3 regions of the Peribacillus sp. GL_122 genome follow, and region 3 is predicted to be linked to each of the others. Evidence: riboswitches for the same ligand, from Rfam matches in the RefSeq annotation. Region 3 holds a riboswitch; each other region holds the start of a gene.
What was found. A riboswitch is a leader RNA that binds a small molecule or an ion and turns the genes downstream of it on or off. The one in region 3 is predicted to bind S-adenosylmethionine.
Positions count from the first base shown of each region.

Region 1: linked by a shared signal. The riboswitch ahead of AC3ISB_RS06890 (Fur-regulated basic protein FbpA) and the one ahead of AC3ISB_RS14970 (YezD family protein) in region 3 are both predicted to bind S-adenosylmethionine.
Region 2: linked by a shared signal. The riboswitch ahead of AC3ISB_RS05755 (methionine ABC transporter ATP-binding protein) and the one ahead of AC3ISB_RS14970 (YezD family protein) in region 3 are both predicted to bind S-adenosylmethionine.

Region 1 covers NZ_CM174415.1:1,412,903-1,423,229, forward strand. The annotation lists gene thiD (bifunctional hydroxymethylpyrimidine kinase/phosphomethylpyrimidine kinase) at 1-82, opposite strand, end outside; gene thiW (energy coupling factor transporter S component ThiW) at 51-572, opposite strand; gene tenA (thiaminase II) at 588-1,277, opposite strand; TPP riboswitch at 1,367-1,471, opposite strand; SAM riboswitch class I at 1,630-1,734, shown strand; gene AC3ISB_RS06890 (Fur-regulated basic protein FbpA) at 1,911-2,099, shown strand; gene AC3ISB_RS06895 (aspartyl-phosphate phosphatase Spo0E family protein) at 2,355-2,549, shown strand; gene AC3ISB_RS06900 (GNAT family N-acetyltransferase) at 2,618-3,124, opposite strand; gene AC3ISB_RS06905 (GDSL-type esterase/lipase family protein) at 3,343-4,044, shown strand; gene AC3ISB_RS06910 (ABC transporter ATP-binding protein) at 4,095-5,912, opposite strand; gene AC3ISB_RS06915 (DinB family protein) at 6,126-6,608, shown strand; gene AC3ISB_RS06920 (M15 family metallopeptidase) at 6,686-7,225, shown strand; gene AC3ISB_RS06925 (acyl-CoA thioesterase) at 7,358-7,900, shown strand; gene AC3ISB_RS06930 (Bax inhibitor-1/YccA family protein) at 8,110-8,745, opposite strand; gene AC3ISB_RS06935 (ABC transporter ATP-binding protein) at 9,239-10,264, shown strand; gene AC3ISB_RS06940 (ABC transporter ATP-binding protein) at 10,242-10,327, shown strand, end outside.
Region 2 covers NZ_CM174415.1:1,188,080-1,198,406, reverse strand. The annotation lists gene AC3ISB_RS05775 (YheC/YheD family endospore coat-associated protein) at 1-87, shown strand, start outside; gene AC3ISB_RS05770 (YheE family protein) at 151-354, shown strand; gene AC3ISB_RS05765 (hypothetical protein) at 418-606, shown strand; gene AC3ISB_RS05760 (MBL fold metallo-hydrolase) at 784-1,608, opposite strand; SAM riboswitch class I at 1,903-2,007, shown strand; gene AC3ISB_RS05755 (methionine ABC transporter ATP-binding protein) at 2,077-3,093, shown strand; gene AC3ISB_RS05750 (methionine ABC transporter permease) at 3,080-3,748, shown strand; gene AC3ISB_RS05745 (MetQ/NlpA family ABC transporter substrate-binding protein) at 3,804-4,625, shown strand; gene AC3ISB_RS05740 (NAD-dependent epimerase/dehydratase family protein) at 4,870-5,907, opposite strand; gene AC3ISB_RS05735 (PucR family transcriptional regulator) at 6,089-6,973, shown strand; gene AC3ISB_RS05730 (ABC transporter ATP-binding protein) at 7,098-8,243, shown strand; gene AC3ISB_RS05725 (hypothetical protein) at 8,303-8,545, opposite strand; gene fumC (class II fumarate hydratase) at 8,654-10,036, opposite strand.
Region 3 covers NZ_CM174415.1:3,109,418-3,119,744, reverse strand. The annotation lists gene pabB (aminodeoxychorismate synthase component I) at 1-755, shown strand, start outside; gene pdxR (MocR-like pyridoxine biosynthesis transcription factor PdxR) at 1,037-2,431, opposite strand; gene pdxS (pyridoxal 5'-phosphate synthase lyase subunit PdxS) at 2,566-3,453, shown strand; gene pdxT (pyridoxal 5'-phosphate synthase glutaminase subunit PdxT) at 3,455-4,054, shown strand; partial or broken gene AC3ISB_RS14985 (SDR family NAD(P)-dependent oxidoreductase) at 4,211-4,956, shown strand; gene AC3ISB_RS14980 (TetR family transcriptional regulator) at 5,132-5,719, shown strand; gene ssuE (NADPH-dependent FMN reductase) at 5,930-6,463, shown strand; SAM riboswitch class I at 6,740-6,848, shown strand; gene AC3ISB_RS14970 (YezD family protein) at 7,012-7,155, shown strand; gene AC3ISB_RS14965 (phosphoadenylyl-sulfate reductase) at 7,336-8,040, shown strand; gene sat (sulfate adenylyltransferase) at 8,070-9,218, shown strand; gene cysC (adenylyl-sulfate kinase) at 9,262-9,861, shown strand; gene AC3ISB_RS14950 (nitrite/sulfite reductase) at 9,878-10,327, shown strand, end outside.

The DNA.
Region 1 (10,327 bases), 1.7 Mb from region 3:
GTGCAGAAAATGTTTTTAAATCCGCTTGTATTCCAGCGCCGCCCCCTGAATCAGAGCCTGCGATGGTTAATGCTGTTTTCATAAAAAAACCCCTTCATATAATTATTTTTTAGAAGTATTTTAAGTAATATGAAAGCTAAAATCGCACCAGCGAATGAACTGAGCATAAAAGCCGGTAAAAAACCAAAAAGAGCAGCTTTTTCTCCCAATAGGAGGAGGGCAAGTGGATAACAGGCTAGGGAACCGAGAATACCGGTCCCGATCACTTCCCCTAAACAGGCGAATTTTAAGCTTTGTGTTTTTCGATAAAGGATGGCAGCCAAAAGTGCACCGATCATGCTCCCGGGAAAGGCAAAAATTGAACCGGTACCAGACATGTTTCTAATGATGGAAACTAAAAAAGCTTGTGTCACAGCATAAGCTGGCCCCAATAGAACGGCAGTCATGACATTTGCCAGATGCTGAATAGGAAAGACCTTTGCAAATCCTGCAGGTATGAAAATAAATGAACTGGTCAGCGTCGTTATAGCCGTGATCATGGCAGTCAACGTCAGTTTCTTGATAGGATTCATCATCATGTCAACGACCTACAGCGGCCAATCCTGCTCATTTTGAACCATATCCCAGAATAAATATTCATATCGGGAAGTAACCAAAAAGTGCTTTTCTAATCTAAGAAGTTCCGTTTCTGGCATGCCTTCCGTCAATTCTTCCAACAAAGCGATCAGCCATTTGTGTGCTTCACCGAATTCAGGAGATGAATAGGACCTTATCCAATCTGCGTAGCGATTGTTTTCCAATGCTGCTCCATTTTGTTCTTTTAATAGCAAACCGATTTCATAATAATCCCAAGCGCAGGGCAGGAGACAGGCGATCAAGTCTGCCAAAGTCCCATGCTGAGCTGCATTTAGCATGTATCCTGTATAGGCTAGAGTGGTTGGAGTAGGCTCTGTATCTTCCAATTCCTTGGAACTGATCCCGAATTCGGAAGCATAATGCCGATGAATATCCATTTCCACTTGAAGGGTTTCATTTAAAATACTCGCAAACTTTGCCATGGTTTCGATGTTATGAGCTTTGATGACACCTAAAGCAAAGAGCTTGGAATAATCCATAAGATAGATATAGTCCTGCTTCAGGTAATAGGCAAATTTGTTTTCAGGAAGCGTACCATTTCCAATTGCCTGGACAAAGGGATGTGAATGGTTCCTTTTCCAAATTTCTTTTGACCGTGCATGTAGTCTATCACTGAATGGTTCTAATTTAACATTCTCCATTGTTCATCCTCCTTTAGAATGGATCTCCTTGTTAATGAAAAAACCCGTTCCTGAATACGGAACGGGGTAGATGGATATAGTCTGTAAATGGACGATATCATCCACTTCCCTCCGCCGGTATGAGCCGGTTCAGGTTCAAAGGGTCCGGAACTAATTCCATCTCAGTCTTAAAAAAGACTCCCCTAGTGGTGTGAATTGTATGTAATTACTGACATCATATCAGAAAGACAAGAAAATGCAACCCGCATTTGAAAGAGGGACCATTTTATGTCCAGGAAAAAAGGGAGAACCAGGTAATTGACTTTTGATGGTTATTAGGATAAAATCATGTCTACATCATTTATATATCGATTTCTTATCCAGAGAGGTGGAGGGACTTGGCCCAACGAAACCTCGGCAGCGGACCCGTTTTGGGAACTGTGCTAAATCCAACAAGCATATGCTTGGAAGATAAGAAGAGCCGTACGGACACTGTCAGCCTCTTCTTGAATTAGAAGGGGCTTTTATTTTTGGGAAATAACGTTTAGTGACATAATGGAAAAGGTATATATAATTTGGTGAAAATCAAACAAGTTGATAAAGTTTAGCTAACTAGAAGCAGGCTCTAGGAAGACTAGGAAAGGAGCCATTTACATGGCAGAATTATTTAAGAGGATTGAACAGAGGAAGGCAAAGCTTATTGAAGAGTTATTGGCCAATGGAGTATACAAAACCTCTGATGAAAGGCACCTTTATGATGCCCCATTAAAAGTACTTGAAGATGAATATAAGATTGTTATAAATAGACCAAATACTGAGTCACCTTCTGAATGGATGACATAGTAAACGATGGACTATATTTTGGGTTTTTGGATAAGGGATATGATGTAAGCATTCGCAGTCTACACTAGTGGATGCTTTTTTTGCGTTTGATAGAAAATGACACAAAATATACATAATTTTAGAATGAAATAGTCATTTTGTCACATTTATCCTTTAAAATAACACATTTAATTTCTGAAAAATAGTTGATTTTTACTAGTAGTTTCATTATGATGAAAGTGTAAAAATATTGAATAAATGGGAGGTGGCTATATAATGCCTTGCCGTAAGGTAACGATAGAAAAAGTAGAAGAGAAGAGAAAAGAAATGATCAACTTGGCAGCAATTTACGGCTTAACAAGTCTGCTAACTGTTCAAGCCAGTCAAGAATTGGATATGCTATTAAATGCGTTAACAAGTAAAAGAGATTCTGAACATTTTCCCCTCCAGAAAGCATATAGGTATTTTTAAATTAGCCAATTCGACCTCGATTAATATGAAAAAGCTACTGCTCAAGGCAATAGCTCTAAAGAATAATATTAAATATCGACACGTTTACCAAGAATGACCAAATCCCGCTCAATGCCATCCAGCTCGGCAACTTGAGGTAAATGTGCCCATTCTTCAAACCCGAATTTGGAAAAAAGCTTAAGGCTTGGTGTATTGTGGGCGAATATGAAACCCAATAGAGTCTTAACACCTAATTTTGGACTCAATTCAATGGCCTTTTGAATCGAAATTTGTCCGATTCCTTTTCCCCGGAAATAATCATCAATATAAATGCTGATTTCGGCAGTGGAATTATATGCCGGTCGGCCATAGAAGGATTGGAAGCTCATCCATCCAGCAGTTTTCCCTTCTATAGTAATGATAAATAGCGGTCTACTTTCTGAATGATGTTCCTCAAACCATTTAACCCTCGATTGGACGGATACAGGTTCCGTATCTGCCGTGACCATTCTTGAAGCAATTGTCGAATTATATATTTCAACAATTCTGGGTAGATCAGATAGTTCTGCCTCTCTAAACTCTATGTGCTCTTCCATGATTTAAACTCCTAACTATCATTTATTCAATCTCCAGAATGAAGGGTAATCCCGTTTTTTGTTTAAGGGACGGTGAATGACACTCAATCCATTGAAAGTTTTATATTATCATACACTCTTAAATCTTTATCTGACAATTTTTTTTATGTTAAGACTGCAGATTTTTTGGGTATGTAAAAGATTAAATACTTCTAGTAAAGAGACAAGAGGAGAACCAAATGAAAAAATTGGCAGGTTTATTGATTATAGTACTAGTTATATGTTTTGCTGCATATGAATTTCAGGCCTCGGAGTCGGAAGATGTGCAAAGGGTGATGGCTTTTGGAGATTCATTAACCTATGGAAAAGGGGATAAGGACGGAGAAGGATATATAGAAGGCCTTGAGGATGAATTGAATAATCCGCAATCCGAACAAAAAGTGAGTTTTTGGAATTACGGTATAAAAGGCCAGGAAACGGATGGGGTGATGAAACAGCTTGATGATTACCGCATTAAAACGAAACTTGATGAAGCCGATACTTTCATCGTTTATATTGGAACGAATGACTTGATCAATAGCAACGGCGGGGACTTGAAGAAAATAAGTGACCGAAAAATCAATGAGGGTAAACGGGAGTATATCAGCCATCTGAAAAAGATTACATCAACATTGATAGAGGCAAACGATAAAGCGGATATTCTGGTAGTAGGATTATATAACCCAATTAAAGACAATCAAAAACTTGAAAAGCACATTCGCGATTATAACCTGTCAATAAAGGGAATAGCGGATAAAGATAAAAGGATGTTATTCATTCCTACAAATGATCTTTTTGAAGATAAAAAGAAAACAGAGTATTTCAGTGATAAGTTACATCCGAATGAAAAAGGGTATCAGCTCATTGCGAATCGGGTTTTGGAAAGTTATGATTTCAAATGAAAGCAAAAATGCACAGGAAGGCTTTCTGTGCATTTTTGCCCGCAAAGTAGCTAGGAATTTGATATCGCTTTTAGTTGAGGGAACTGCAAGTCATGGAGCTGCTTGTATCTGCCGTTGTTTTGCAATAACTGTTGATGTGTTCCTTTTTCATGAACCTGCCCTTTTTCCAGAACGATAATTTGATCGGCATCATGAATGGTCGATAAACGATGTGCAATTACTATTGAAGTCCGGTTTTTCATTAAACGTGACAATGCCTGCTGGATCAAATGTTCGGATTCTGTATCCAAGGCCGCCGTTGCTTCATCGAGAATGATGATTTGCAGATTTTTCAAAAGTGCCCTAGCTATGGCAATGCGCTGTTTTTGTCCGCCTGAAAGCTTGACTCCGCGCTCTCCAATCTGAGAATCATAACCATCAGGAAAGGCACTGATAAAGTCATGCGCATTTGCCGCTTTGGCGGATTCGTTGATTTCAGCATCTGTAGCATCAAGTTTGCCATACACGATGTTATCACGGATGGAACCATTGAATAAAATGATATCCTGGGAAACAATTCCCATTTGTCCCCGTAATGATTTCAGTGACACTTCTTTGATATCATGACCATCCATTTTAATCGTGCCATCTTGCGGATCATAAAATCGGATCAAAAGGCTCGTGATGGTCGATTTTCCAGCGCCAGAGGAGCCGACCAGAGCAGTTACTTGACCAGCTTTCATGGTCAGGTTTAAATTGCTGAGTACAGGTACACTCTCATCATAAGCAAAATCAACACATTGAAATTCAATTTGCTTTTTTATCGCAGGGAGTTCAATGGCATTTCCCTTGTCACTTATTTCAGGTTGGGTTTCCAATATTTCAGTTATCCGCTCAAAGGCGGCGGCTGATTGCTGGACAATGCTGATGACCCGGCTAAAATTGCGAACTGGACTCTGCAGTAACCTCAAATAGGCGAGAAAGGCCACGATTAATCCTATTGTGAATTCACCTTCCATCACTTGCCAAGCACCGAACACAATGACTGCTACAAGACCGATATTGTTCAATAAATCAATAATCGGACCGAACATGGAACGTAGCCGAACGGACTTAAGGTTTGCAGCCATATTTTCCTGATTACGCTCCGCAAATCTCCTTGATTCGAATTCTTCATTTGTAAAAGATTGAATGAGCCGCATTCCTGAAATGGAATCCTGTAACTGGTTGCTGACATCTCCTGCGGAACTTTGCACAGACCTAAATGACATCCTGATGCGTTTCCCGAATGCCCTTGTGATATAGAACATGAAAGGGAATGTAAAAAGAAGGACAATGGTCAGCTTCCAGTTAATGAAAAGCATATATACCGCCACGGCAATGAAAGTCACCGTGTCAGTCAAGACTTGAAGCATGCTCGAAGAGATGAGCTGCTGCAGTAAATTGACATCATTGGTCAACCGCGACATTAAGTCACCAGTACGGTTTTTATCAAAGAATTTCATATCCAGTGTTTGAATATGGTCATACATGCTATTACGTATATCCATAATAGCCTTTTGACCGACCTTGGAAACGATATAGCTGTTAAAGTAGTTCAGTAAAGCCAATAAAATGGCAGCACAAAGAATTCCTGCGCCAATCCAGATTAACGAGTCATATCTTTTTTCGGGAATGATTGTATCAATCGTAAACTGCGTCAACTGGGGGATGGAGAACTCAAGCAATGAAATGAAAAGCATGATACATAAAACCAAAGTGCAAAACTTCCACTTCGATGGAACCCGATTGAACATTTGCTTGAGCATCAACCATATGCTTCCTTTTGAGGGTATTGCATGTAAGGTACTGCGGCCTTTGTGGCTGAATGGAATATGTCCTCCACTCATAGCGATCACTCCTATTTAGACTATCCTTGATGAATGTTGAAAGTCATTTGAATTAGATGAGTTTTGCCTTTATGACTATCATAGAGCTTTTCAAAAAATAGACAACTTTTAATCGGTTCACTTCAGTCAAAAAGTATTATCATTTTACACTTTCCTATAGCACATGGAATAATTAAAGGAGGTTAGCGAGGCTGATAAGAGGAGATGCTAAAAATGAATGAAAATGAAAAAATCAGGGAAGAGCTTTTAAATGCGGTCAACGGCCTATCGGATGAACAGCTGAACGCCCATCCTGAAACAGGACGATGGAGCATCATCCAGGTTTTGGATCATTTATATTTAATGGAGAGAGCCATAACAAAGGGCATTTCCGATAAATTGAAAGGCGACGATAGCAATCCTGCTGTGGATAAACCGATCGAGCTTACTTTAAATCGTGAAGTGAAGGTCCAGGCCCCCCCATTTGTCATTCCGTCAGAATCATACCAATCTTTGAGTGAGGTTAAAGAAAAGTTGTCCGAATCCCGAAAAGCTTTTGTACAGGTCGTTGACCATGCAAAGGAAATTGATCTCGAACTAAAGTCTTTTCCACACCCTTTGTTTAAAGATTTAAGCTTGAAGCAATGGATCCCGTTCGTGGGACTACATGAAAAACGGCATTTATTGCAAATTGAAGAATTGAAAGCAAAGTTATAAATAATAGAAGAAAAACTCATCCGTCTTTGGTTGAGTTTTTCACTTTCAGATGATATTCGTAAAGGAAGGATTATTCAGTGAAAGCCACTTGGGTAAGGACATGTTTGGTATTGGGCTTTTTCGGATTGTTGCTGTGGCTCTTGATCAAGTATGTGCTTCCGCCTGATCTAGATGAAATCGAACTGACTGACGAGCTGAATCCGATCGTCGCCGAAAAAAAAGACGAGCTCATTCAAGTGGCTAATGACAAAGGCATCCCAGTTATCATTACGGCGGGGTTCCGGTCTTTAGCCGAGCAAAATGAACTTTATGAAAAGGGCAGATCAGGCTCGGGCAACATCGTAACGAATGCAAGAGGTGGCGAGTCGCTGCATAATTTCGGTTTGGCGATCGATTTTGCCCTACTTAACAAACAAGGCGAGGCCATTTGGGATATGAGTTATGACGGCAACAATAATGGAAAGTCAGATTGGATGGAAGTTGTAACCATCGCTAAAGGGTTAGGTTTTGACTGGGGAGGGGATTGGGCAGGGTTCAAGGATTATCCGCATTTACAAATGACATTTGGCTTGAGCCTGGGTGAGCTGCAACAAGGCAAGCGGCCAAAAGGGCAGTGATAGTGGGTGGCTTCAGTATATACCGCATAAATTTTGAATAAAAGCAGGAAAATAAGCATGTGAATTGCTTTACAGGTAAGAATTCGATAAAGTGGAATAGTGAGAAATCAGACATAAAGGAGTGCAGTCACCATGGAAGAAACAAAACATTGCCGGGACTCTTTGGTCATAAAAACAAGCCTTGTCCTCCCGCCGGATACAAATAATATTGGTACGATGTTCGGAGGCAAATTAATGGCATACATTGATGATGTAGCGGCTATATCAGCCATGCGTCATGCGCGAAGCAACGTCGTTACGGCATCAACTGATTCTGTCGATTTCCTGCACCCTATTCACGAAGGAAATGCAGTTTGCCTTGAAAGCTTCGTGACTTATACGGGCAGAACATCAATGGAAATCATCGTAAAGGTGATTGCAGAGGATTTAGTTACAGGAGATCGGAATTTATGCGTCATTTCATTCTTGACGTTTGTTGCCATTAATGAAGAAGGTAAACCAATTCCGGTCCCGCGTTTGGTTCCTGAAACAGAGATGGAAATGAATTTAAATGAATCAGCAAAACAACGTGCCCAAATAAGAAAGAAAAGAAGGGAAGATACACAGTTCATTGCAAGTACTTTCGGTGTGAAACTGCCATGGACCGATCAATCGAAGCCAGGATTATATAAATAAGATACGCATCCATTTAGCCTTCTTATTGATGATTGAGACCAAATTCATTGTGATTTGGTCTTTTATTAATCGCCATAGTTTTTGGGAAAATCAGTACTCTCATCTTTCAGCGATGATATTATCCTTATGGGAAAGAAACGTGAAAAGACGCTTGGATAAGTCCAAGCGTCTTTTTTATGTACCTTGTTAGGTTTGATCATATCTGACTTTTAGTCATCGCTTGCTAAAATACCAAAGAAGCGCAAGATGTTAATGAATAGGTTAATGAAATCAAGATATAGATTCAAGGCCATGAGCGGTACTTCTTCGGCTGTTACCCCGTAATGCTTCATTCGATTGAAATCATATAAAATATAGCCACTGAAAACTAAAATCCCAATAAAGGAAAAGACCAGCATGGCTGTAGAGCTTAATGGAGAGAAAATGTTGAAAATGCTAATGACAACTAAAGCTAGCAAGGCCGCAAATAACATTCCTCCCAAGAAAGAAAGGTCCCTTTTGGTGGTCGTGGCATAAACCGCCAGTCCACCAAATACGACTGTCGTAGTAACACCTGCCAGAATCACCACATTTGCCCCTGCAGCGGCTAGGTAGTGTGCAATGATCGGATATGTCGTAATTCCTGAAATCAATGTGAAACTATACAAAAATGTATAACCGATGGCTTTTTTCCTCCGCAATATGAATGCTCCAATCAACATCGCGATCTCAAGTATCGCTAAGGGAAGAAACAAGGATGGCGGAACAATAGTGCCGAGAGCCATCCCTAAGACGGAAACGGCAAGTGACAAAGCGAACGTCCGCATGACGGACGGCATATATGTTTGTACAGTTTGTGAATACATTCAATCACCTCATCATTTATTTTCTACCGATTTCTACGAATCTGTTTTAAAAAGGTTTCATGGCATTTAATGAAAATAAAGTGTTTTTTTTAAAGTATTGAAATATATATGAAATAATTACCTGTTTTATGATATTCTTACAAATGTACTAACTTTTCTGAAATATCAAAAAAATTAAATCAGAACCATTCTGCTGTACGTAAAACGACAAGGTCAATAAATAGATATGAACTGTAAAATAGTTATCTTGGAATAATAAATTTAAAATTACTGGTTCTTTACATTTAATCGGACTTCAAAACTTTACTGTATAACCGTTATAAAGGAAACGATTTTTTATTGCAGAAAATTATTCCTAAAGTTATAAAAAATGAAAAAAATGTGATTATTTTCTATAAAAACTATTGTATAATTGTAAAAAATTGATTAAAATTTTAAATAATTATCAGAAGATTAATTATTTTCCCGATAAAATAGTTTAGGGGGAGCAAGGATGAAGAAAGCTATTTTGCAAATAGAGAACCTAACTACCTCATTTCGAATCGGCAACAAATATCATGCAGCGGTAGATGATGTTTCGTTTACGGTGAATGAAAATGAAATTGTAGCAGTTGTTGGAGAATCAGGTTGTGGAAAGAGTGCATTGGCATTATCTATCATTCAATTACATAATAAGCAGAGAACGAAATCCGAAGGAAACATCAATTATAAAGGTCAAAATCTACTAAAGTTGAATGATGTACAAATGAATAAAGTCCGGGGTAAGGAATTGGGTATGATATTCCAGGAACCTTTAACGGCTTTGAACCCGCTCATGACCATAGGAAAGCAGATCGAGGAGAATCTTGATTACCATACTGAACTCTCCAGTGCTGAAAAAAAGAACAGGACGATCGAACTTTTGACACAAGTGGGAATTCCATACCCTGAACGGACGTACAAGCAATATCCGCATGAGCTCTCGGGCGGAATGCGCCAAAGGGCAATGATCTCGATTGCCATTGCTTGCAATCCTGCACTGGTCATCGCCGATGAACCCACGACGGCACTGGATGTTACGATTCAAGCGCAAATACTTGATCTGCTGAAAGATATCCAGAGCAGGACAAAAATGGGGATCATCTTAATTACACATGATCTGAGCGTCGTAGCAGAGGTCGCAGACAGGATCGTTGTCATGTATGCAGGTCAGGTAGTGGAAACGGGAAGTGTTAAAGAGATATTCAACAATCCGCTGCATCCATATACGAGGTCGTTATTAAATTCGATTCCTTCTGCTGCAAACGAGAAAAATCGTTTGCACGTTATCGAAGGAATCGTTCCATCGATAGCGAAAATGGATCGGATAGGATGTCGCTTCCAAGATAGGATTCCTTGGATACCTAAACATGCGCATGAAGAGACACCCCGGCTTCACGATGTGGGTAACGATCATTTTGTGCGTTGTACCTGCTATAAAGAATTTTATTTTCAAGCTGAAGGAGATGCATCGGCCAATGACATTACTCAAATTAGATAATCTCAAAGTGCATTTTCCGATAAGGGGCGGTTTTTTTCGAAGGGTAGTCGATCACGTAAAGGC
Region 2 (10,327 bases), 1.9 Mb from region 3:
GATGAGGTGGAAATTGAAACAAACAGGCTTTTGCATTTAAAAAATCTTTTTATTGAATTAACTTTTCCCAACCTGACAATAAAATAACACCTCCAGCTGCCGTTTTCCATTATAATTAAATGAGAAACTGTATATATGGAGGTAATACATATGATCACTCATTTTCAATGGGCACCATTGCATAAGAATCTGCCAGGATGGAGAATTTCCTTTTATTTCAACAAGCAGGCAGTCCAAGCCTTGTATCATAAAGATGGATCCATCGAGTGGACAGCCAACCCGCCTTCCGAAACAGATGAAACCAAACTCAAAAGCATGATACATGATTTAATGATCTTCCATGTATATGAATGAACCTAAACAGAATAAAAAAAACTCCTTTGCCTAAACTAAAGAAAAGGCTAGGAGGGATTAATTTTGGATAAAGAAAAAATGACATTTTTGAAGGATACCGAATATAATGGCAAGGACTCCGTTTACCTGGATATCGACCGTATCATCAATGAAGGAATGGCGGGCGGAAATGTGTATGAAGTCGCAAACCTTCAGAACATCGAAGAAGCACATGATTTTTATGATGAAACAGATCCCAACGAAAATAAATAAATTATGTGGGCTCTCTTATGGAGAGCTCTCCTTTATTACTTATCCCGTTCATCTCCCGCTTGCACTGCATTCCCCCTATAAAAAGTCCGTCTTTTATAAGTAATCACTCAAACAACTTCCTGGATGGAAGTTGTTTGAGTGACAATTAGAAAACCCAGACAGTTAAACGGATAACATTCAAATATTTCCATTATTCCTGGCACTCAAAATATTTTCTTTTAATATCGATGTAACGATATGCTCTGAATCCCATTCATGCCCAGATATCTCGATAAGGGGATAGCGATTCGGTAAAACGACCTGCTGGATTTCATGAACGGTCAGCCCTTGAGAATGCAAGCGTAAAATTTCACCTTGGAGGTTTTCCAAATAATCCAGCTTTTTCCGAAACATATCCTTCCCATCAGGGACATGCCCAGCATGGCAGCAAAACACTTCCCCAAAGTCATATTGAAGTAATCTTTTTATGGAATCGATGATGACCGGGACAGACTCTTCCCGTAAGACAAGCTTTGTTTTTGGTGTTACGAAAAGGTCTCCTGAAAAGAGCATGCCACTATTGTGATTCAAATACACCATATGGTCCTTTGCATGACCAGGGGTAAAAATCGGCTCCCACGTTTGGGTGCGGGAATGAATGGCCTTCCCTACCGGCTCAGCTTTAAAGGCGTCTCTCTTTCCCCAGAAAATTTTACGATATTCAGGATATACAGCATCCTTTGCACAAACCTCAACCGACATCGGGTGAATGAAAAGCGGGACCTTTTTATGTTCCTGTATCCATGCAGCGCCCCCGGTATGGTCTTCATGATAGTGAGTCAGGGCCACTGAGTCGAAGTCTGCGGACTCATAGAATGGAATAAGCTCTTCCAATAAAATCTGTGCGCCAGTATCTATCAATAGACCATCCGTTAAAAAGACATAAACACTCATCCCCGATTTGTTCCCGCCGGGAGTACCGTTCACACAAACCACATCATTTATCGTGTTAATCTCTAACATTCAATTGCCTCCCCATCATTACACAAACATAGTTTCATCTTCCTTTTTTTAACTTTACTATAATAAATGTATTACCACTTCACCTTTTTGACAAGGAAATTTTGGAATAATTAACCTGGACGTAAATGCTGGATTATTGCATAATAGCCCTTTTTTCACGAATCATTTTAACGGACCTTACTAAATTTTAATAACAAAAAATCATCCCAAAATTTCAGAAACGATTGACATTGTCGAATTTTACAAATAATATAGATTATATTAAAAAACTTGAAATATTCTAAAATAATAATTTACTTATCAAGAGTGACGGAGGGATCAGGCCCTGCGATGTCCGGCAACCGCCCTTAAGGAATGGTGCCACTTCCTGCAGAATGATTGCATTCTGAAAGATAAGACGAGATATAATTTCGCTGCCTCTTTCTGAATGATAGAGGCAGTTTTTTAATGTTTAAGGGGGGAAAGCTCATGATTGAAATCCGTTCAGTCCGAAAGGAATACGTCTCGAAGAAAAACCGAGTTATCGGAGTGGATAACGTATCTTTAACCATTCAAACTGGAGAAGTGTATGGAATTGTCGGCTACAGTGGAGCTGGAAAAAGCTCATTACTCCGCTGCTTGAATTTGCTTGAACGTCCGACAGGTGGAAATATCATCATCGACGGCATTGATTTAACCTCTTTATCAAGTAAAGAGCTTCGTAAACAACGCCAAAAAATCGGAATGATATTCCAACACTTTTCACTGGTCAGTTCAAAAACCGTTTATGAAAATGTCGCTTTCGCCTTAAAGGCCGCGCATCGATCGAAGGATGCCATCAGGTTACGTGTATTGGAATTGTTGGAAATCGTAGGGCTCAGCGATAAGAAAGATGTCTATCCGGCGCAGCTTAGCGGTGGACAGAAGCAACGGGTAGGCATAGCCCGTGCCTTAGCAAATGACCCCACTGTACTATTATGTGATGAAGCGACTTCAGCCCTTGATCCAACAACTACAAAAGCGATTTTACAATTATTGAAAAAGATAAGCAGTAAGATTGGCATCACCATCGTGTTGATTACACATGAAATGGAAGTGGTCAAAGAACTATGCCACCGTGTCGCCGTCATGCAGGATGGCCGTGTAATTGAAGAAGGTTCCGTTTATGAAATATTTTCACAGCCTAAGCAGGAGTTAACGAAGCAATTCATTAGCAGTGTTCTGGATTTCGAACTCCCTCCGCACTTGATTGAAGAAAGTAAAGGTACGATCATTAAAATTCAATTCGAAGGGCAAACCGCCGGTGAGTCGATCCTTTCGGATACTCTCCAATCCCATTCAGTAAAGGGTAATATTTTACACGGTAAAATTGAGTATATCCAGGATGTCCCTTTAGGCATTTTAATCATCGAGTTATTAGGCGATGCCGCTCAAATTCATTCGGCATTGCAATATATAAAAAATCGTTCCAGTTCTGTGGAGGTGTTAAAACATGTCACTGCTTGATTCCATCGTCAATATTTTACCTGATCTTAATAAAGCCTTTCTTGAAACGATTTATATGGTCGGCGTTTCCCTTGCAGTAGCCCTGCTGATCGGTTTACCGCTTGGAGTATTGCTGTTTACGACAACAAGGAATTTATTTTTTGAGAATAGCATCGTGAATCGATCTCTAGGATTCGCAGTCAATATTGTACGTTCAATCCCGTTCATCATTCTCTTGGTCGCCCTTCTTCCTTTAACGGATCTTCTAACTGGATCGACGATAGGGCCAAGAGCGGCTTCTGTATCCCTGTCGGTGTCCGCAATACCTTTTTTTGCAAGAATCGTTGAAACGGCATTACGTGAAATAGACAGAGGAGTGATTGAAGCTGCAATTGCCGTAGGTGCCACTCCATGGATGATCATTAAGGATGTACTTCTTCCAGAGGCAAAACCGGGTATCATTCAAGGACTGACATTAACGACCATTTCGCTTATCGGATACTCAGCAATGGCAGGGACAATCGGCGGAGGCGGAATTGGCGACCTGGCCATCCGGTACGGTTATTACCGTTATGACAATACAGTCATGATCACGACGATCGTCGTGCTGATCTGCCTTGTGCAAATCATTCAAATGGTTGGTGACAAGGCCTCATATATAGTTAACAAACGATAGGGATCAGTCATTTTTCAATGATTCAATACATTTCATTACTCAGGAGGAATTTCAAATGAAGAAAATAGCTTCGTTATTATCAGTCTGTGCACTTGCCCTTGGCTTGACAGCATGCGGGAGCGATGATGCATCCCCAAAAACTGAAGACAAAAAAGAATTGAAGATCGGGGCGACTACCGGGCCCTACGCCGATATGGTTAAAGAGGCCATCAAACCAGGTCTGGAAGATCTCGGTTACAAAATAGAGATCGTCGAATTCACCGACTATATCCAGCCGAATAAGTCCCTTGGCAACCATTCGATCGACGCCAACCTCTTCCAGCATAAAGTATACATGGATAACTTCGCTAAAGAAAATGATTTAAAGCTTTCCGACCTTATCATAGTTCCAACAGCACCAATGGGCATATATTCGAACAAGTATAAATCATTGAAAGAAATTAAAGACGGTACATCCCTTGCAGTGCCCAATGATCCGGTTAACCTCGCACGTGCACTTAAAGTGCTGGTGGATGAAGGGCTGATTGAAGTCGATCCAGATGTCGACCCTTTAAAAATATCTGAAAAGGATGTAACTAAAAATCCAAAAAACATCCAACTCAAACCATTGGAATCCGCTCAATTGCCTCGGGCAACAGACAGTGTTGACCTATCAGCGGTCCCTGGCAACTTCGCTCTTGCAGCGAAAATGGACCTCCAGAATGCCCTTGTTTTAGAAAAAATGCCGGATATGTATCGAAACGTTGTTACAGTGAATACAAAAGATGTAGACTCCCAATTTGCCAAGGATATTAAATCAGTAGTGGAATCCGACCAGTTCGAAAAAGTCATCGATGACAAATTTGCCGGATTCGGAAAACCAGACTGGATGAATTGATCAAAATAATCGAGGCCTGCTTCCCATTTATTGGGAGCAGGCCTTTCATTAAGGAAAAAGTGGCGGTTGCCATGGAAAACCTTAAAATCCTTACAAACCACGCAAGCAGATCCACGGACTAAAAAAGCGATGGGGTTTTTAGTACATCGCTTTTTTAATTCCTTCAAGTTGTTCGTTTAAATCATCCTTTTCAGCAAGCACACTTAATGTGCCTTCAGTATTTCAATATAATAAAAAAAAGGTTTCAATCTACTGTCTGTTTCCATAATTCGAGGAGATCACTTTCATGCTGTCTGTGGATGCCTGCTTTTCTATCGGCAGATTCCGGACGGCCCTTTTCCCAATTCCATATATCTTCGAGAGTTTCTGATAGGGGACGGAATGTTAGTCCATTATTGATGGCTTTATTGTTATCGACAGCCAAAAACCCATTCAAAGGTTCCTTAGCTCCCGGTAAAGGGAATTCTTCTGGTATCCATAAAGGCATCTCTCCCCACGGCTCCACTTTATTGTCATCCAAAAATTTTTCAGATACCCATGTAAAGGCAGCATTACTTCCTGTTACCTTTTTGCAGCCTTCAAGTAATTGCCCCATATTTAGTGTGTAATCCGGTCCAACGGCATTATATGTACCTGTCATACTTTTTTCTATCATTTGGATGATCCATTGAGCTAAGTCCCTTGCATCGATGACTTGGATTGGACGTCCAGGGCGTCCCGGAGATAAAATTTCTCCCCCTTCCGCTATTCTTTTAAGCCAGTACGGCAATCGGTCTGTGTAATCATATGGACCTACTATTTGCCCCGCACGAATTGACAAAACTTTCCCCGGCAGTTCTTTTTCAGCTGCTTTTTCGCTTAATGATTTTAACGGTCCATAATATTCACCGTATATCGGTCCAGCAGTTCCGCGGGTGATTTCTTCCGCTTTATCTTCATTTAGTGCATTAACTTCTCCATTTTCATCAATGCCTGGTTCGGTTGGATCACTATAAACTGAGATGCTTGAAATATATGTATAATGTCTAACTTGATTAAGCAATCTGCAAGATTTCGATACAGTTCGAGGGATAAAACCCGATGTGTCAATGACTGCATCCCACTGTCTCCCTTTCAACATTTCAAGATTCCCGTCGCGGTCCCCTCTTAACTGTTCTAGTTCGGGGAAAACATAAGGATCGCTTCCACGATTAAAAAGTGTGACTTCATGCCCTTTCTCTATCGCAGCTTTTGCTAAATACCGGCCTAAAAACCGTGTACCACCCAATATTAAAATGTTCATAAGATTCCCTCCTCTTTAACGATATTCCATAAATCATACGCAATACCCTTTCCTAAAATTAATAATACTTGCAACTTTTCTTTGATTTTCCCTTTTAGGAAAAACTAGCAATATCGTATTCTTTTGAACTTTATTCTTTTTCGCTATAATGATATGGAAAGGGAGAAAGAAGGTGGAAACGATGCTTGAAAATCTTAAACAAAAATTCCCGAACGCCCTTACCAATAAAATGGATACTGATGAAATTTCTGACTATGTTTGGTTCGAAGACTCAAGAAGTTTACTTGGCATTCACCGTTCAGAAATCACAGCCGAAGAAATCCGTTTATTGGAACTGCTTTTTGCTCCTTCCATAAACCCATATAACCTCAATGCACATCCAGACTCATCATGGAAAACCTTTTTATCCGAACCGAATGCACCATTGCCTTTAACGAGCTGGGAGAATGTTCGATTTCTTCATTTCAAGCTGACTCATGCTGATTTTTCCAACTCCGATTTTGAAGAAGCCTTCCTCGCTTTCGTTCCATCTGACGCAACTATTGTCTGGGAAAATGAAACGGCAGGAGTATTAATTGAAACGGACGAGGATGAACCTTTATCAACTAAAGAACTAATCGCCATTTCTTCCACGCTTGAAAGTGACTTTTATGTAAAGACCCGTATGTTTACCGGGCGCTTTCACCCTATAAATCAAGACCTTCATCAGCACTGGACTCAGGAGAAAAAGTGTTTTGATTTGGCACAGGTGCATCTGCCAGATCTAAAGGTGGCTGATTTGGCAGACATCATCCCTCACTCATTAATAAATGATCCATCCGTTAAGGATGCAAAGTGGTATATCAATGAGATTCTTGGCAAGACCAAGCAGGATACTGAACTGATCAAAACGATTAAAACGTATATCGAATGTAATTCAAATGCCACCTATGCCGCCAAACAACTTTATATACATCGGAACAGCTTACAATACCGAATCGATAAATTCTCTGAAAGAACTGGTCTCGATATTAGAAACTTCCGTCATGCGCTTACTGCATACTTGATACTTTTACTAAATGATTAACTTTCAATATAAACAGGTAATATCGCCCTTTTTTGTGCAATGTGCCCATACTTTTTTCAAATCCGATAGCTTAGACTATAGCTAATTGGTACAAGTAATCAGGAGTTTAAAAGGGGGATTTTTCATGGCAGAGTTAGTGTTGGAACATATATTCAAGATTTATGATAAAAAGGTGACCGCTGTTAAAGACTTCAACCTTCGTGTTGCCGATAAGGAATTCATAGTTTTTGTGGGACCTTCGGGTTGCGGCAAATCGACAACATTAAGGATGATTGCCGGACTTGAAGATATTTCCCAAGGGGATTTATATATAGACGGCAAGCGAGTCAATGATGTCCCCCCTAAAGATCGTGATATTGCGATGGTTTTCCAGAACTATGCCTTATATCCTCATATGTCCGTATATGACAATATGGCATTCGGATTAAAACTCAGGAAAACGCCAAAAGCGGAAATCAAGCAAAGAGTCAATGAAGCGGCAAGGATTCTCGGACTTGAAGAGCTGCTAAACAGGAAACCTAAAGCCCTTTCAGGTGGTCAGCGCCAGCGTGTCGCACTTGGCCGGGCAATTGTAAGGGACGCAAAAGTTTTCTTGATGGATGAGCCATTATCCAATCTCGACGCAAAGCTAAGGGTTCAAATGCGTGCGGAAATCGCCAAATTACATAAACGGCTCGACACCACAACGATATATGTCACGCATGACCAAACAGAGGCAATGACCATGGCGACACGTCTTGTTGTAATGAAAGATGGTATCATCCAACAGGTCGGTGCACCAAAGGACGTTTATGAGAAACCGATAAACGTTTTCGTCGGCGGCTTTATCGGATCGCCTGCCATGAACTTCTTTACTGGAACATTAAAAGAAGGCACAATTAAAATAGGCGAACAAACACTTGAAATACCTGAATTGAAGATGAAAATGCTGCGTGATCAAGGATATGTCGGAAAAGATATAATCCTTGGCATCCGTCCGGAGGATTTCCATAATGAAGGTGCTTACTTCACGAAGTCCCCTAACACTGCATTCACAACCCAAATTGATGTGGCCGAACTGATGGGCGCGGAGATCATGCTCTACTCCACATTAGAGGGGCAGGACTTCGTCGCACGCGTCGATGCCAAGAATATTATCCAGGCAGGCGAAAACATCGAACTTGCCCTCGACATGAATAAAGCACACTTTTTTGACAAAGGGACTGAACATCGCATTTTAGTTGAAGAAGATGAACAGATGCAGGAAAGCATGAAGTTATCTGCCAATTAAACGTAAAAAGACCCATTCATAATGGGTCTTTTTACAATTTATTCACATATGGGGTATATTCATTCCTGGACCAATACCACTTCATCATGTCCGCATTCAGAGCATTTCATGAGATGTGGGCATTGTCCTTTTTGAAGGGATTGAGGGTATCCGTCGTTTTCTTTAAGTATGTCGATATCCATATAAGCACTGTAATCATCAGCGTAGTCCATGAATTTCCCTTTATCTTCAAGATCACTGCCGCATTCCGGGCAATTCACATGAATTTTTCTCAGACCGTTGCAAAGCGGGCATAAAGACATTGTTTTTCCTCCTGTTCCCGATACTTATGATCTCAGTATTTGTTGGTTCCATTATTTTAACACATGGAAACACCCTCCCTAATACCAAGGGAGGGAATTTCCATTCAATTATTTATTAACCATGTTAGCAGGATCGACCCATGCTTTGAATTCATCTTCCGTCAGGAACTCCAATTTCAACGCAGCTTCTTTCAATGTTGAGTTGTCCTTGAATGCAGTTTTGGCGATTTTGGCTGCTTTTTCATAACCGATATGCGGGTTCAATGCTGTTACCAACATAAGGGAACGTTCTACATTTTCTTTGATTTTATCTTCATTTGCAGTAATGCCAACCGCACAATTATTGTTGAATGAATGAATGCCTTCCGTCAATAATTTTACCGTTTGCAGGAAGTTATAGATGATTACTGGCTTGAATACATTCAATTCAAAATTACCTTGGCTTGCTGCAAAGCCAATTGTAGCATCGTTACCCACGATTTGTGTTGCAATCATGGTAAGCGCTTCACTTTGTGTTGGATTGACTTTACCTGGCATGATGGAGCTGCCTGGCTCGTTTTCTGGAATGGCTATTTCGCCGATTCCGCTTCTTGGACCACTTGCCAGCCATCTGACATCGTTTGCAATTTTCATTAAATCCGCTGCCAATGCTTTTAAAGCACCGTGTGCGTAGACGATTTCATTATGGCTTGTCAATGCATGGAACTTATTATCAGATGTGACAAAAGGATATCCTGTATCAGCAGCAATTTGTTTGGCGGAAAGTCCCGGGAATTCTTTTTTTGTATTGATTCCGGTTCCTACAGCCGTTCCGCCTAGTGCAAGGTTCAATAATTTTTGGCTGCTTTCCTCAATCATCGCTAGATCTTTGTCGAGCATCGCTTTCCAACCGGAAATTTCTTGTCCCAATGTTAATGGTGTAGCATCTTGAAGATGTGTCCGGCCAATTTTCACGACATCCCAAAACTCTTTTTCTTTTGTATCGAATGTATCACGAAGAGCTTTAATGGCAGGAACCAATTTTTCAGCGACTTCCATAAAGGCAGCAATATGCATGGCTGTCGGGAAAGTATCATTGGAGCTCTGTGCCTTGTTAACATCATCATTCGGATGAAGGGTTTCAGAATCACCATTTTCTTTTAACCATTCATTTCCTTTGTTAGCGACCACTTCATTCACGTTCATATTACTTTGCGTGCCGCTTCCCGTTTGCCAAACTACAAGCGGGAAATGTTCATCTAGCGTACCTTCAAGGATTTCGCCGCAAATCTTGACAATGGCATTCTTTTTAACTTCCGAAAGATCACCAAGATCATAGTTCACTTTTGCCGCAGCTTGTTTAACGTATGCAAATGCACGAACTAATTCAATCGGCATTTTTTCGTTACCGATTTTGAAATTGTTACGGCTTCTCTCAGTTTGTGCTCCCCAATATTTATCAGCAGGAACTTTCACTTCACCCATCGTATCTCGTTCGATTCTGTATTCCATGTGTTCTCCTCCTATGTTTGCACTATTCATTGAAGACCATTTGCATATGAAATGAATAATGTCGTATTATTCTTTCTCTCCATACATTGTACAAACTTTATTATTTTAAAGCAAAAATATCCGCTGACCCTTTCACTTTTTCTGGACCCTTCATGTTTATATGAAAATTCGGATATTCTTTTTTTAGACACCTAAAGTGTAGAGGCACTAAGCTCCAATTGACCTGGTCATGAACATCCAAGCATTATCCATCACAAAATGTTCTTGACAGTATTTTGTATATATAGTAAA
Region 3 (10,327 bases):
TACCGATTCGTACAGTCGTGATCGATGAGGCAACAGGGAAAGCTGAGTATGGGGTAGGCGGGGGAATCACTTGGGATTCCGAGTTATTGGAAGAATATGACGAAGCTTTTTTAAAAGCCAAATTATTGACGGTGGAAAGGCCTGCTTACAAACTATTGGAATCGATGAAACTTAAGGATGGCGAATATTATTTGTTGAATGATCATATCGATCGGATGAAACAATCCGCTGATTACTTCAATTACCGATTCTCTGAATTGTATGTAAGAGATCGACTCCAAAAGTATGCGGAATTAAACCATGGGACGTTGCAAAAGGTAAGGGTACTACTTAATGAAAATGGTGAAATTGAAGTCTCCGGACAAGCAATCAAGCCCCTTGATTCAGAATTTACGGCCATCTTGGCTGAAACTCCAATATCAAGTGCAAATCCATTTCTATTTCATAAGACCACCAATCGTGATGTATATGAAGGCTTTCAAATGAATAATCCCGACTTCCAGGATGTTCTGCTTTGGAATGAAGAAGGATTCATCACCGAATTCACGAACGGAAATGTAGTGGTGAAGTTAAATGGTGACCTCTATACCCCTCCTGTGGACTCAGGTCTCCTTGCTGGAACATTTCGTCAAGACTTGATCAGGAAGAAGGAAATCAAAGAAAAACCCATTTCAAAGGATGACCTAAATAACGCTGAGGAAATTTGGTTTATTAATAGCGTGCGAGGGAAATTAAAAGTGAATTTAACTTTCTAAGCTGATTATTCGTAAAAAGTGAAAATTGAAATCTTTATTGCAGTTTATAGAATGCTTGCGAGTGATGAATACAAGGAGCTTTTTTAAAAAAATATTCGAATGCTGACGATTCAACCGGAAATTAGGAATGAGTATTGGAATACATTCGGCAGGAGTCTCGCAAATTTCTTCAACCTATTGTGGTTTCATCACAAATAAAAGTCTTGTATTAAAATCATGAAAGGGACCTCATTTTGTTCGACAAACTTAAAGAAGTTCACGAAAGTGAACTTCTTTTTTCTTTATAAACCCCATGAGAACAATAAAAGGTGAATGGCCTTTTCCAATTCGGATTCAGGGATCCCTGCAAAGCCCAATATGATTTTTGGAGGGTTTTCGTCAATTTTTTCAATAGAATATGTCGATAGTCCATAAATTTTAATATGATTTTCATTTGCCTTTTGAATAAGTGTCTCTTCATCCATGCCGTTCTTAACGATGAGGACGATATGCAATCCTGACCGTTCACCAATGATCTTTATTTGCTTATGTGGTTTAAACAGATCAATCACTTTATCCAATTTGCGACGGTAAACTTTCCTCATTCGATTCAAATGCTTTTCGAAATCCCCTTCCTTCATGAACTGTGTTAACACATGCTGATCAATCCGAGAAACGGTGGAATGGTAAAAAGATAATTCCTGTTGATGGATTTGTAACAATGGAGCGGGAAGAACCATATAACTGATCCGAATCGATGGCATCAATGATTTGGAAAACGACCCTAAATAAATCACCTTTTCACCAGCATCCATACTTTGTAAGGAAGGAATTGTTTTTCCACTATAACGAAATTCACTATCATAATCGTCTTCGATAATATAGCGGTTTGTTGCCCCTTGGGACCAGTTCAACAATCGCGTCCGTCTGTTAACGGATAGGATCGTCCCATTTGGGAAGTGATGTGAGGGAGTGACATACACGACGTCGATCTTTGAATCTTCAATTTGGTTAACCTTTACGCCTTCTTCATCAATTTGAAGGGGATGGACTTCATTTGGGTAGCTGCGTAAAATCCGGTGAATCAAGTGATACCCAGGATCTTCAACACCATAGATGGCATTTTTATCGAATAGAAGGACAAGCTGCTGCAATAAAATCTCCATTCCTGCACCAATGATGATCTGTTCGGGAACACATTGTACGCCACGTGCATGATACAAATAATGGGCAATTTCACATCGTAGTTCATATTCCCCTTGAGAATCCCCCAGTAAAAGAAGATCTTGATGTGATTCATCGATTTTGCTTTTCGTGTATTTTCTCCATTTTTCAAATGGGAAGTGTTCCGTGTCAATTTGGCTGGGATGAAAATGATACAGTAATTCCCCTTCTTTATGATTGTTTTTTTCCAAGGATACTTGGTTAGCTTGTGTATACTCTAAATCCTCGAATGTTTGAATATAGTACCCTTTTCTTGGGATGACTTCAACGTAACCTTCAGCAGTCAATTGTTCATATGCAGTCTCGACAGTATTTTGACTTATTTGAAGGAACTCTGCCAATTTCCGTTTGGAAGGTAACTTTGTACCGTAAAGAAGACGGCCATCAATGATTTCTTTTTTAATATGTGAATATAATTGTTCGTACAAAGGTATTTCACTTAACCGATTTAAATCACAAGAAAGCATATTCATTTTGTTTCCACCTTTTATAAAAAATTAATACTGACCCCATTAAATTTATTAAAACTGACACTTTCAATGCGGTCAACTATTTTTTATACTAAATCTAACAAATCTAAAAAATGCAAATATTAGGGGGAAGAGAAATGGAAAAATTATTAGGAACTGACACAGTAAAAAGAGGAATGGCACAAATGCAAAAGGGTGGCGTAATAATGGACGTCATTAACGCTGAACAAGCAAAAATCGCAGAAGCATCAGGTGCTGTCGCTGTCATGGCATTGGAAAGGGTTCCTTCCGACATCCGTGCGGCTGGCGGGGTAGCTAGAATGGCAGATCCGCGAATTGTCGAGGAAGTAATGAATGCAGTGTCCATCCCGGTCATGGCTAAAGCAAGGATTGGCCATATTGTTGAATCAAGGGTACTTGAATCCATGGGAGTCGATTATATCGATGAAAGTGAAGTGCTGACTCCTGCTGATGAAGAATACCATATTCTAAAAAGTGATTTCACCGTACCTTTCGTTTGTGGATGCCGTGATTTAGGCGAAGCTGCACGCCGTATTGGTGAAGGAGCATCAATGCTTCGTACAAAAGGAGAACCAGGTACTGGGAATATTGTGGAAGCTGTGCGTCATATGAGAAAGGTACAGTCACAAATTCGTAAAGTGAGCATCATGAGTGATGATGAATTAATGACAGAGGCAAAAAATATTGGGGCCCCTTATGAAATTTTAAGAGAAATCAAACGCACAGGTAAATTGCCTGTAGTTAACTTTGCAGCTGGCGGAATTGCCACTCCAGCAGATGCAGCACTGATGATGGAATTGGGAGCAGATGGCGTTTTCGTGGGTTCTGGTATTTTTAAATCTGAAAATCCAGAAAAATTCGCATCGGCAATCGTTCAAGCTACTACATATTTCACCAATTATGAATTGATTGGCCGCCTATCCAAAGAGTTGGGCAGTGCAATGAAAGGAATTGATATTTCCAAACTAGCTCCGGCAGAACGGATGCAGGAACGTGGATGGTAATATGATAACTATCGGTGTTTTGGGATTACAGGGAGCAGTTGAAGAACACTTGAACCAAATCAAAGCTGCCGGCGAACAAGCAATTATAGTAAAAAAACCGGAACAGTTGCTGGAAATCGATGGCTTGATCATTCCAGGCGGAGAAAGCACCACGATGAGGAAGCTAATGGATCGTTATGGATTTATGGAGCCGATCAAAACTTTCTTCGAAGGTAAAAAACCTATTTTCGGTACATGTGCAGGGATGGTATTGGCGGCCAATGAATTGACTGGCGATGAGAAGGCCTATCTTGGACTAATGGACATTTCCGTGAAACGGAACGGATTTGGACGTCAACGGGATAGTTTCGAGGCTGAACTATCAATCAAAGGAATGGAAGACCCTTATAAGGCTGTATTCATCCGGGCGCCATTTGCTGATGGAATTGGAGAAGGTGTAGAAATATTGGCTGTTTATGAAGAGAATGTAGTGGCTGCAAGACAAGACCATGTCCTTGTCAGTGCGTTTCATCCAGAATTAACAGGTGATGATCGTTTTCTGCAACTTTTCATTGAAATGGTGAAGACCTCCGTAAGTAAGGTCGAATTGAAAACCTGCTAAACAAATGAAGCTGTCCTATTAATAGGACAGCTTCAATTTTTGAATGCTCATAACACTATAAAAATACATATTGCTTGAATTCAATATTCTTTACTTTTATAATGAAAAAAATAAGTAATCACTTACTTAATTTTTAGTGGTGAGAGGTGAATGGAAATGACAGCAAGAGTTGCAGTTATTACAGGAGGAGCAAGCGGAATTGGCCGAGCAACATGCTTGAAATTCGCAGCAAAGGAGGATAAGGTCGTCGTTGCGGATTTTAATGAAGAAATGGGACAGGAAACTGTTAAACAGATAAAAGCGGATGGTGGAGAGGCCATTTTTGTTAAAACGGATGTATCTAAGCAGGAAGATGTTGAATCGTTAATCAATAAAGCAGTGCAAACATATGGAAGGATCGATATCATGTTTAATAATGCCGGCATTGGTGCAGGCGGTATGATCCTCGATCAGATATGGAGGGTTACTTCAAAACGATTGAAGTGAACCAGCACGGAGTTGCCTTTGGAATCATGGCAGCAGGACGGAAAATGAAGGAGCTAGATAACAAGGGAGTCATTATAAATACCGCTTCCGTGTTTGGCTACTTAGCTTCCCATGGGACTTTTGCCTATCAGGCAACTAAAGGCGCTGTAAGAATGATGACACAGACAGCAGCTTTGGAATTGGGTGCTTATGGCATACGCGTAGTGGGCATTGCGCCAGGCGGGGTTGACACTCCTATCATACAAGGCTATAAAGATATGGGAATCATCGATAAATTGAATGCAAGTCAAATGCGCGGTAAATTAATTAAGCCAGAAGCCATTGCAAATGCCGTCTATCTATTATCGTTAGAGGAAGCGGATGCAATCAATGGAAGTGTAGTCATGGTCGATGATGGCTATGCATCTTTTAAGTGATTTTCTGAAAGAGAAAACATCGTCCCAATCAGACGATGTTTTCTATTAATGATATATGGGAATATTGAATTCTAATAGATCAAAGGTAATATGTTGACCGATTGATACCATCGAGATATCATGGAAAATAGATTGGTGAAACCGGTCTTATCTTTATAAAAGAAGGTTGATATTTTTGAAAAAAGGGCAGCAAACCAAAGAACGAATCATAAATGTAGCCCGGACTCTTTTTGCCACTAAAGGTTTTGACATGACAAGAACGAATGAAATTGCCTCTGCTTGCAATGTTTCCGAAGCTACTATTTATAAATACTTTGACAGCAAAAAAGATTTGCTTTTGGCTACAATTACCCCTAATGAAAAAGAAGAATCCGAAGATGGGACTAGCCATCTATCTACGGATGAACTAGTTGAGAATCATGTTTGCACCATGATAAAAAAAATTCTTGAAAATAAAGAACAGTTTTCGATATTATTTAGGGAAACACAATTCGATCAAGATATTTCAAAGCAATATGTAGATCAGATTTTCAAGCCAAATGCCAAGCATATTGAAATACAGAAGAGAATAGATAGCGGAGAGATACAATATATCTCTGATATTATCCTATTTAATGTGGGGATCATTTCTTTTACATTGGCATTATCCACACATTATGAGATCCATCAACAAAAAAAGGAGCCATATTTTACTTCTGAACGAATTAAGAGCATTGCTCAACTTTTGGTATATGGTATTCATGGTAAACAAAATCATACATAATGAAACGGTCATATTGAAGGGCATGAGCATCAAGCCGCAAATATGACCGTTTTATTTTCATTCAGAGTCGATGAAGTCAACTAGTGAATTCATTAAACCCGAGTGTAAGATTTGACTTATATTTTTCAGACTATTACGATAAAATCATGCTGCACGAAATGCTTTACGAAGATTTTATCTTTAAAACATGTAACATAGGAGGGGTTTTAAATGAGCGATATCGTAATTTTATCAGGAAGTCCTGCTATACCATCAAGAACGGACATTTCACTAAAACATATTCAATCATTAGTCGAAAACGAAGGATTTACCACAGCTTATTTCTCAATTACGGATTTCTCAGCAGATGATTTATTTCAAGGGAAATATAATAGCGAAGATATCTTAAAGCTTTCAGAGAGAATTCAAGCAGCTAGAGGAATTATTATTGGTTCACCGGTTTATAAGGCTTCTTATACAGGTGTATTGAAAGCCTTGATTGATTTGCTGCCAGAAGGTGCTTTTAAGGGTAAGCCAGTTCTGCCAATCATGATTGGTGGAAGTAACAGGCATCTATTGGCGATTGACTATGCGCTTAAACCATTAATTTCAATATTAAAAGGCGAGCCGCTGCAGGGCATTTATTTTGTTGATAAGGAAATAGATAAACAGAATTCAGAAAAACCGATTAATGATTCGCATTTAATTGATCGCGTCCAGAGTCAAGTTCAAGAATTTGTAGAAGCGATACAGTTAAGAAATTAATGACTTCAAGTAATCCCCTCTTCAAAAGGACTGAAATTCGAGAATTTTTTTAAAGTAAGGATATACGACAATAATAGGCTTTTTATGAAAATAGACTTATTTTTTTGGAGACCTTATCTAAAAAGACAAGTCTATTTTCTTATTTATATGAACATAAAATCATAAATTGAATAGTGTGTATAAAAATAACAGTTCATCCATAATATTAAACCAAGTTATTTTATAAGAAAACTCCATTGACAAGGATTAAATATATGTTAATATTTAAAATAATAAAACTTATCCAGAGCGACGGAGGGAATTGGCCCTTTGAAGTCCAGCAACCTGCATGATGGATGCAAGGTGCTACCTCCAACAAAATGTTAATCATTTTGGAAGATAAGGTAAAGATATTTACCTTGGGATCTTTCCATCATGGAAAGATTTTTGTTTTTTTTGAGGCAAACCATAACAATGTAAGGTTGTATGGAATTATATAAATCTAAGAAATTTTTTTAATCAGCGTTGAAAATAAAATATTCGCGGATTTTCTTAAAGGAGGAACTGGTTTGGAAAAAGAGAATCAGCTTGAAGAAATATTTGAACGACTTCAAGAAATGCTTAATTCAATGAAATATGGATCCATTACACTTATTGTCCAGGATGGTAAAATCATTCAAATGGAAAGAAATGAAAAATTAAGAATTAAATAAGGTATCTGCTGACTAGAAAAACTAGAGGCGGGTTTAACTGATATAAAGAGAGTATTGGTTAGATTCGTCTCTTTTTCCTAGAATCAAATAAACTGGGGAAGTTTAAACGGGTATTGATCAACAGTTACTCTAACCTGATACAGCAAGTTTTTAGAGGGGGCTACAAAGTTGGCTGGATTAATAAACTATGAAAATTTCAATACAGGGGAATTCCCTGTATTTCCTGAAGACAGTGAAACAAAAGGTGCTTTGGAAGTTCTGCAATGGGCGAATGACCATTATGGAAGCAAACTGATTTATGCTTGCAGTTTTGGTATTGAAGGCATCGTGCTTACGGATTTATTGGCGAAGGTCAACCCTTCGGCAAAAATTGTTTTCCTTGATACAGATGTTCATTTTGAGGAGACTTACCAATTGATCGAGCAAGTGAAAAAGCGCTATCCAAAGCTTTTGATCGAAATGAAGAAACCGGCCTTGACGCTTGAGGAGCAAGCAGCGGAATATGGGGATGAATTATGGCTTAGTGATTCCAATAAGTGCTGTAACATCCGTAAAATCATACCGCTTACCGATGTGCTTTCAACGGCAACAGCCTGGCTTTCGGGACTGCGGAGGGAGCAATCCGAAACAAGGGCCTTAACCGAGTATATCAATAAGGATAATAAGTTCAAGTCAGTTAAAGTATGTCCACTCATACATTGGACATGGAAAGATGTTTGGCGCTACGCCCACAAAAACGGACTTCCATATAATATCCTGCATGATAATGGATATCCGAGCATTGGATGTAAAACGTGTACAGCACCTGCATTCAATGCAGATGATTTACGCTCAGGCCGTTGGCAAGGAGCCCAAAAAACGGAATGCGGATTGCATTTATCATAAATAAATAGAAACCATAGGGGGAATTTAGCATGACAATCAGTTTACCGCACGGAGGAACATTAATTGATCTTTGGGAACCAAAATATGATTTTAGTAAATTAACAAAATCAATCGAAATCGATGAAATTGCTTTGAGTGATCTTGAATTGATAGGCACTGGTGCCTACAGTCCGATTAAAGGATTCTTTACAAAAAGTGATTATGAGGCAGTGGTCAAGGATATGAGGCTTAGTAGCGGACATGTATGGAGCATCCCGATTACGCTGCCTTTGACCGAAGAAACTGCAGAAACCCTTACTATAGGTGAAGAAGTAAAGTTGACTCATGAAGGTGAAACATACGGGGTTCTCACCGTTTCCGATATTTACACTCCGGATAAGCAATTGGAAGCGACATTAGTATATCAAACGGATGATGAGAAGCATCCCGGAGTGAAAAATTTATATAACCGCGGTGATGTATATGTCGGCGGGGAAATAAAGTTGATTAAGAGAATAGAACGTCCGCTATTTCAAGCTAATTATCTGGACCCGGTCGAGACAAGGAAAGCTTTTGCTGAAAAAGGATGGGAAACGGTTGTTGGTTTCCAAACGAGGAACCCTGTTCACCGTGCACATGAATACATTCAAAAGACAGCATTGGAGATTGTCGACGGCTTATTCTTAAATCCTCTCGTAGGTGCCACTAAATCCGATGACATTCCGGCAGATGTAAGAATGGAAAGTTATAAAGTGCTGCTTGAAAAATATTATCCTAAGGATCGCGTCTCTCTTGCAGTTTTCCCTGCTGCCATGCGTTATGCAGGACCTAGAGAAGCCATTTTCCATGCGATGGTCCGTAAAAATTATGGTTGCACCCATTTTATCGTCGGACGTGATCATGCGGGTGTGGGCGATTATTATGGCACATATGATGCTCAAAAAATCTTTGGGAATTTTAACGCCGATGAGTTAGGGATCACGTTATTATTCTTTGAACATAGTTTTTACTGTAAAGCATGTGGCAATATGGCTTCCGCTAAAACTTGTCCGCACGGGAAGGAAGACCATGTCATCCTGTCTGGAACGAAGGTTAGGGAAATGTTGCGTAATGGAGAAATTCCTCCAGCTACCTTTAGCCGTAAAGAGGTCATCGAGGTGTTGATCGAAGGTCTAAAAAAGAATGAAGTTTTTAACTGATTGGACATAAATTGAAGGATCACATGAAGAGGGGGATTATTATATGAGTAAAAGTACGAATGTCACTTGGCATGAAACGTCATTGACCAAGGAGCTCCGCCGGAAGCAAAACGGGCATGAAAGCACAGTTCTATGGTTTACAGGGCTCTCGGGATCCGGAAAATCAACGATTGCTAACGCGGTCGCTAAAGAGTTATATAATCGGAATATTCGAAGTTATGTTTTGGATGGTGATAATATCCGCCACGGTTTAAACAAAGATTTAGGTTTTTCTGAAGAGGATCGAACCGAGAATATTAGGCGAATCGGTGAGGTTTCTAAGTTATTCGTGGATAGTGGGCAGTTCGTATTGACCGCCTTCATATCCCCATTCAGGGCAGATCGGCAGATTGTACGTGATTTACTCGAAGAAGGGGAGTTTATTGAAGTATACATAAAGTGTCCGATCGAAGAGTGCGAAGTGCGTGATCCAAAAGGTCTTTATGACAAGGCGCGTAAAGGAATCATTAAAGATTTTACCGGAATCGACTCTCCTTACGAAGAACCAGAACAACCGGAAATCATTTTAGAATCCGACCAATATAGCATTGAAGAGTGCGTTGAACAGGTAATCGGCTATTTGACAGCAAAGAAAGCGATCTAATCAAGGAGGAAATGTAATGGTTTACGAGAAATTTTGGTCGGAAAATCCACTAATCGCTAAAAATAAAACGGAAATCTGGAAATTGGAAAAAGACGGATTGAAGATATTCGCTGATATTCCACATTACGCTGCAAATGGTTTTGATTCCATCCCTAAAGAGAATTGGGATATGTTCAAGTGGGCAGGTCTATACCTGCAACGGCCAAAAGAAGCTGGTTACTGGATGATGCGTGTCGTTATTCCCGGAGGTATCCTGTCTTATGATCAACAGATAACTCTAGCTAACATCGCTAAAGATTATGGGAGGGATGTATATGATATTACAACCCGTCAAGCCATTCAATTCCACTGGTTGACCATCGAACAAGTCCCGGATATCTTAAACCGTTTGGAAAAGGTTGGACTGACTACGGCCGGTGCATGTGGTGATATCACACGTAATATCATCGGTAATGCATTGGCAGGC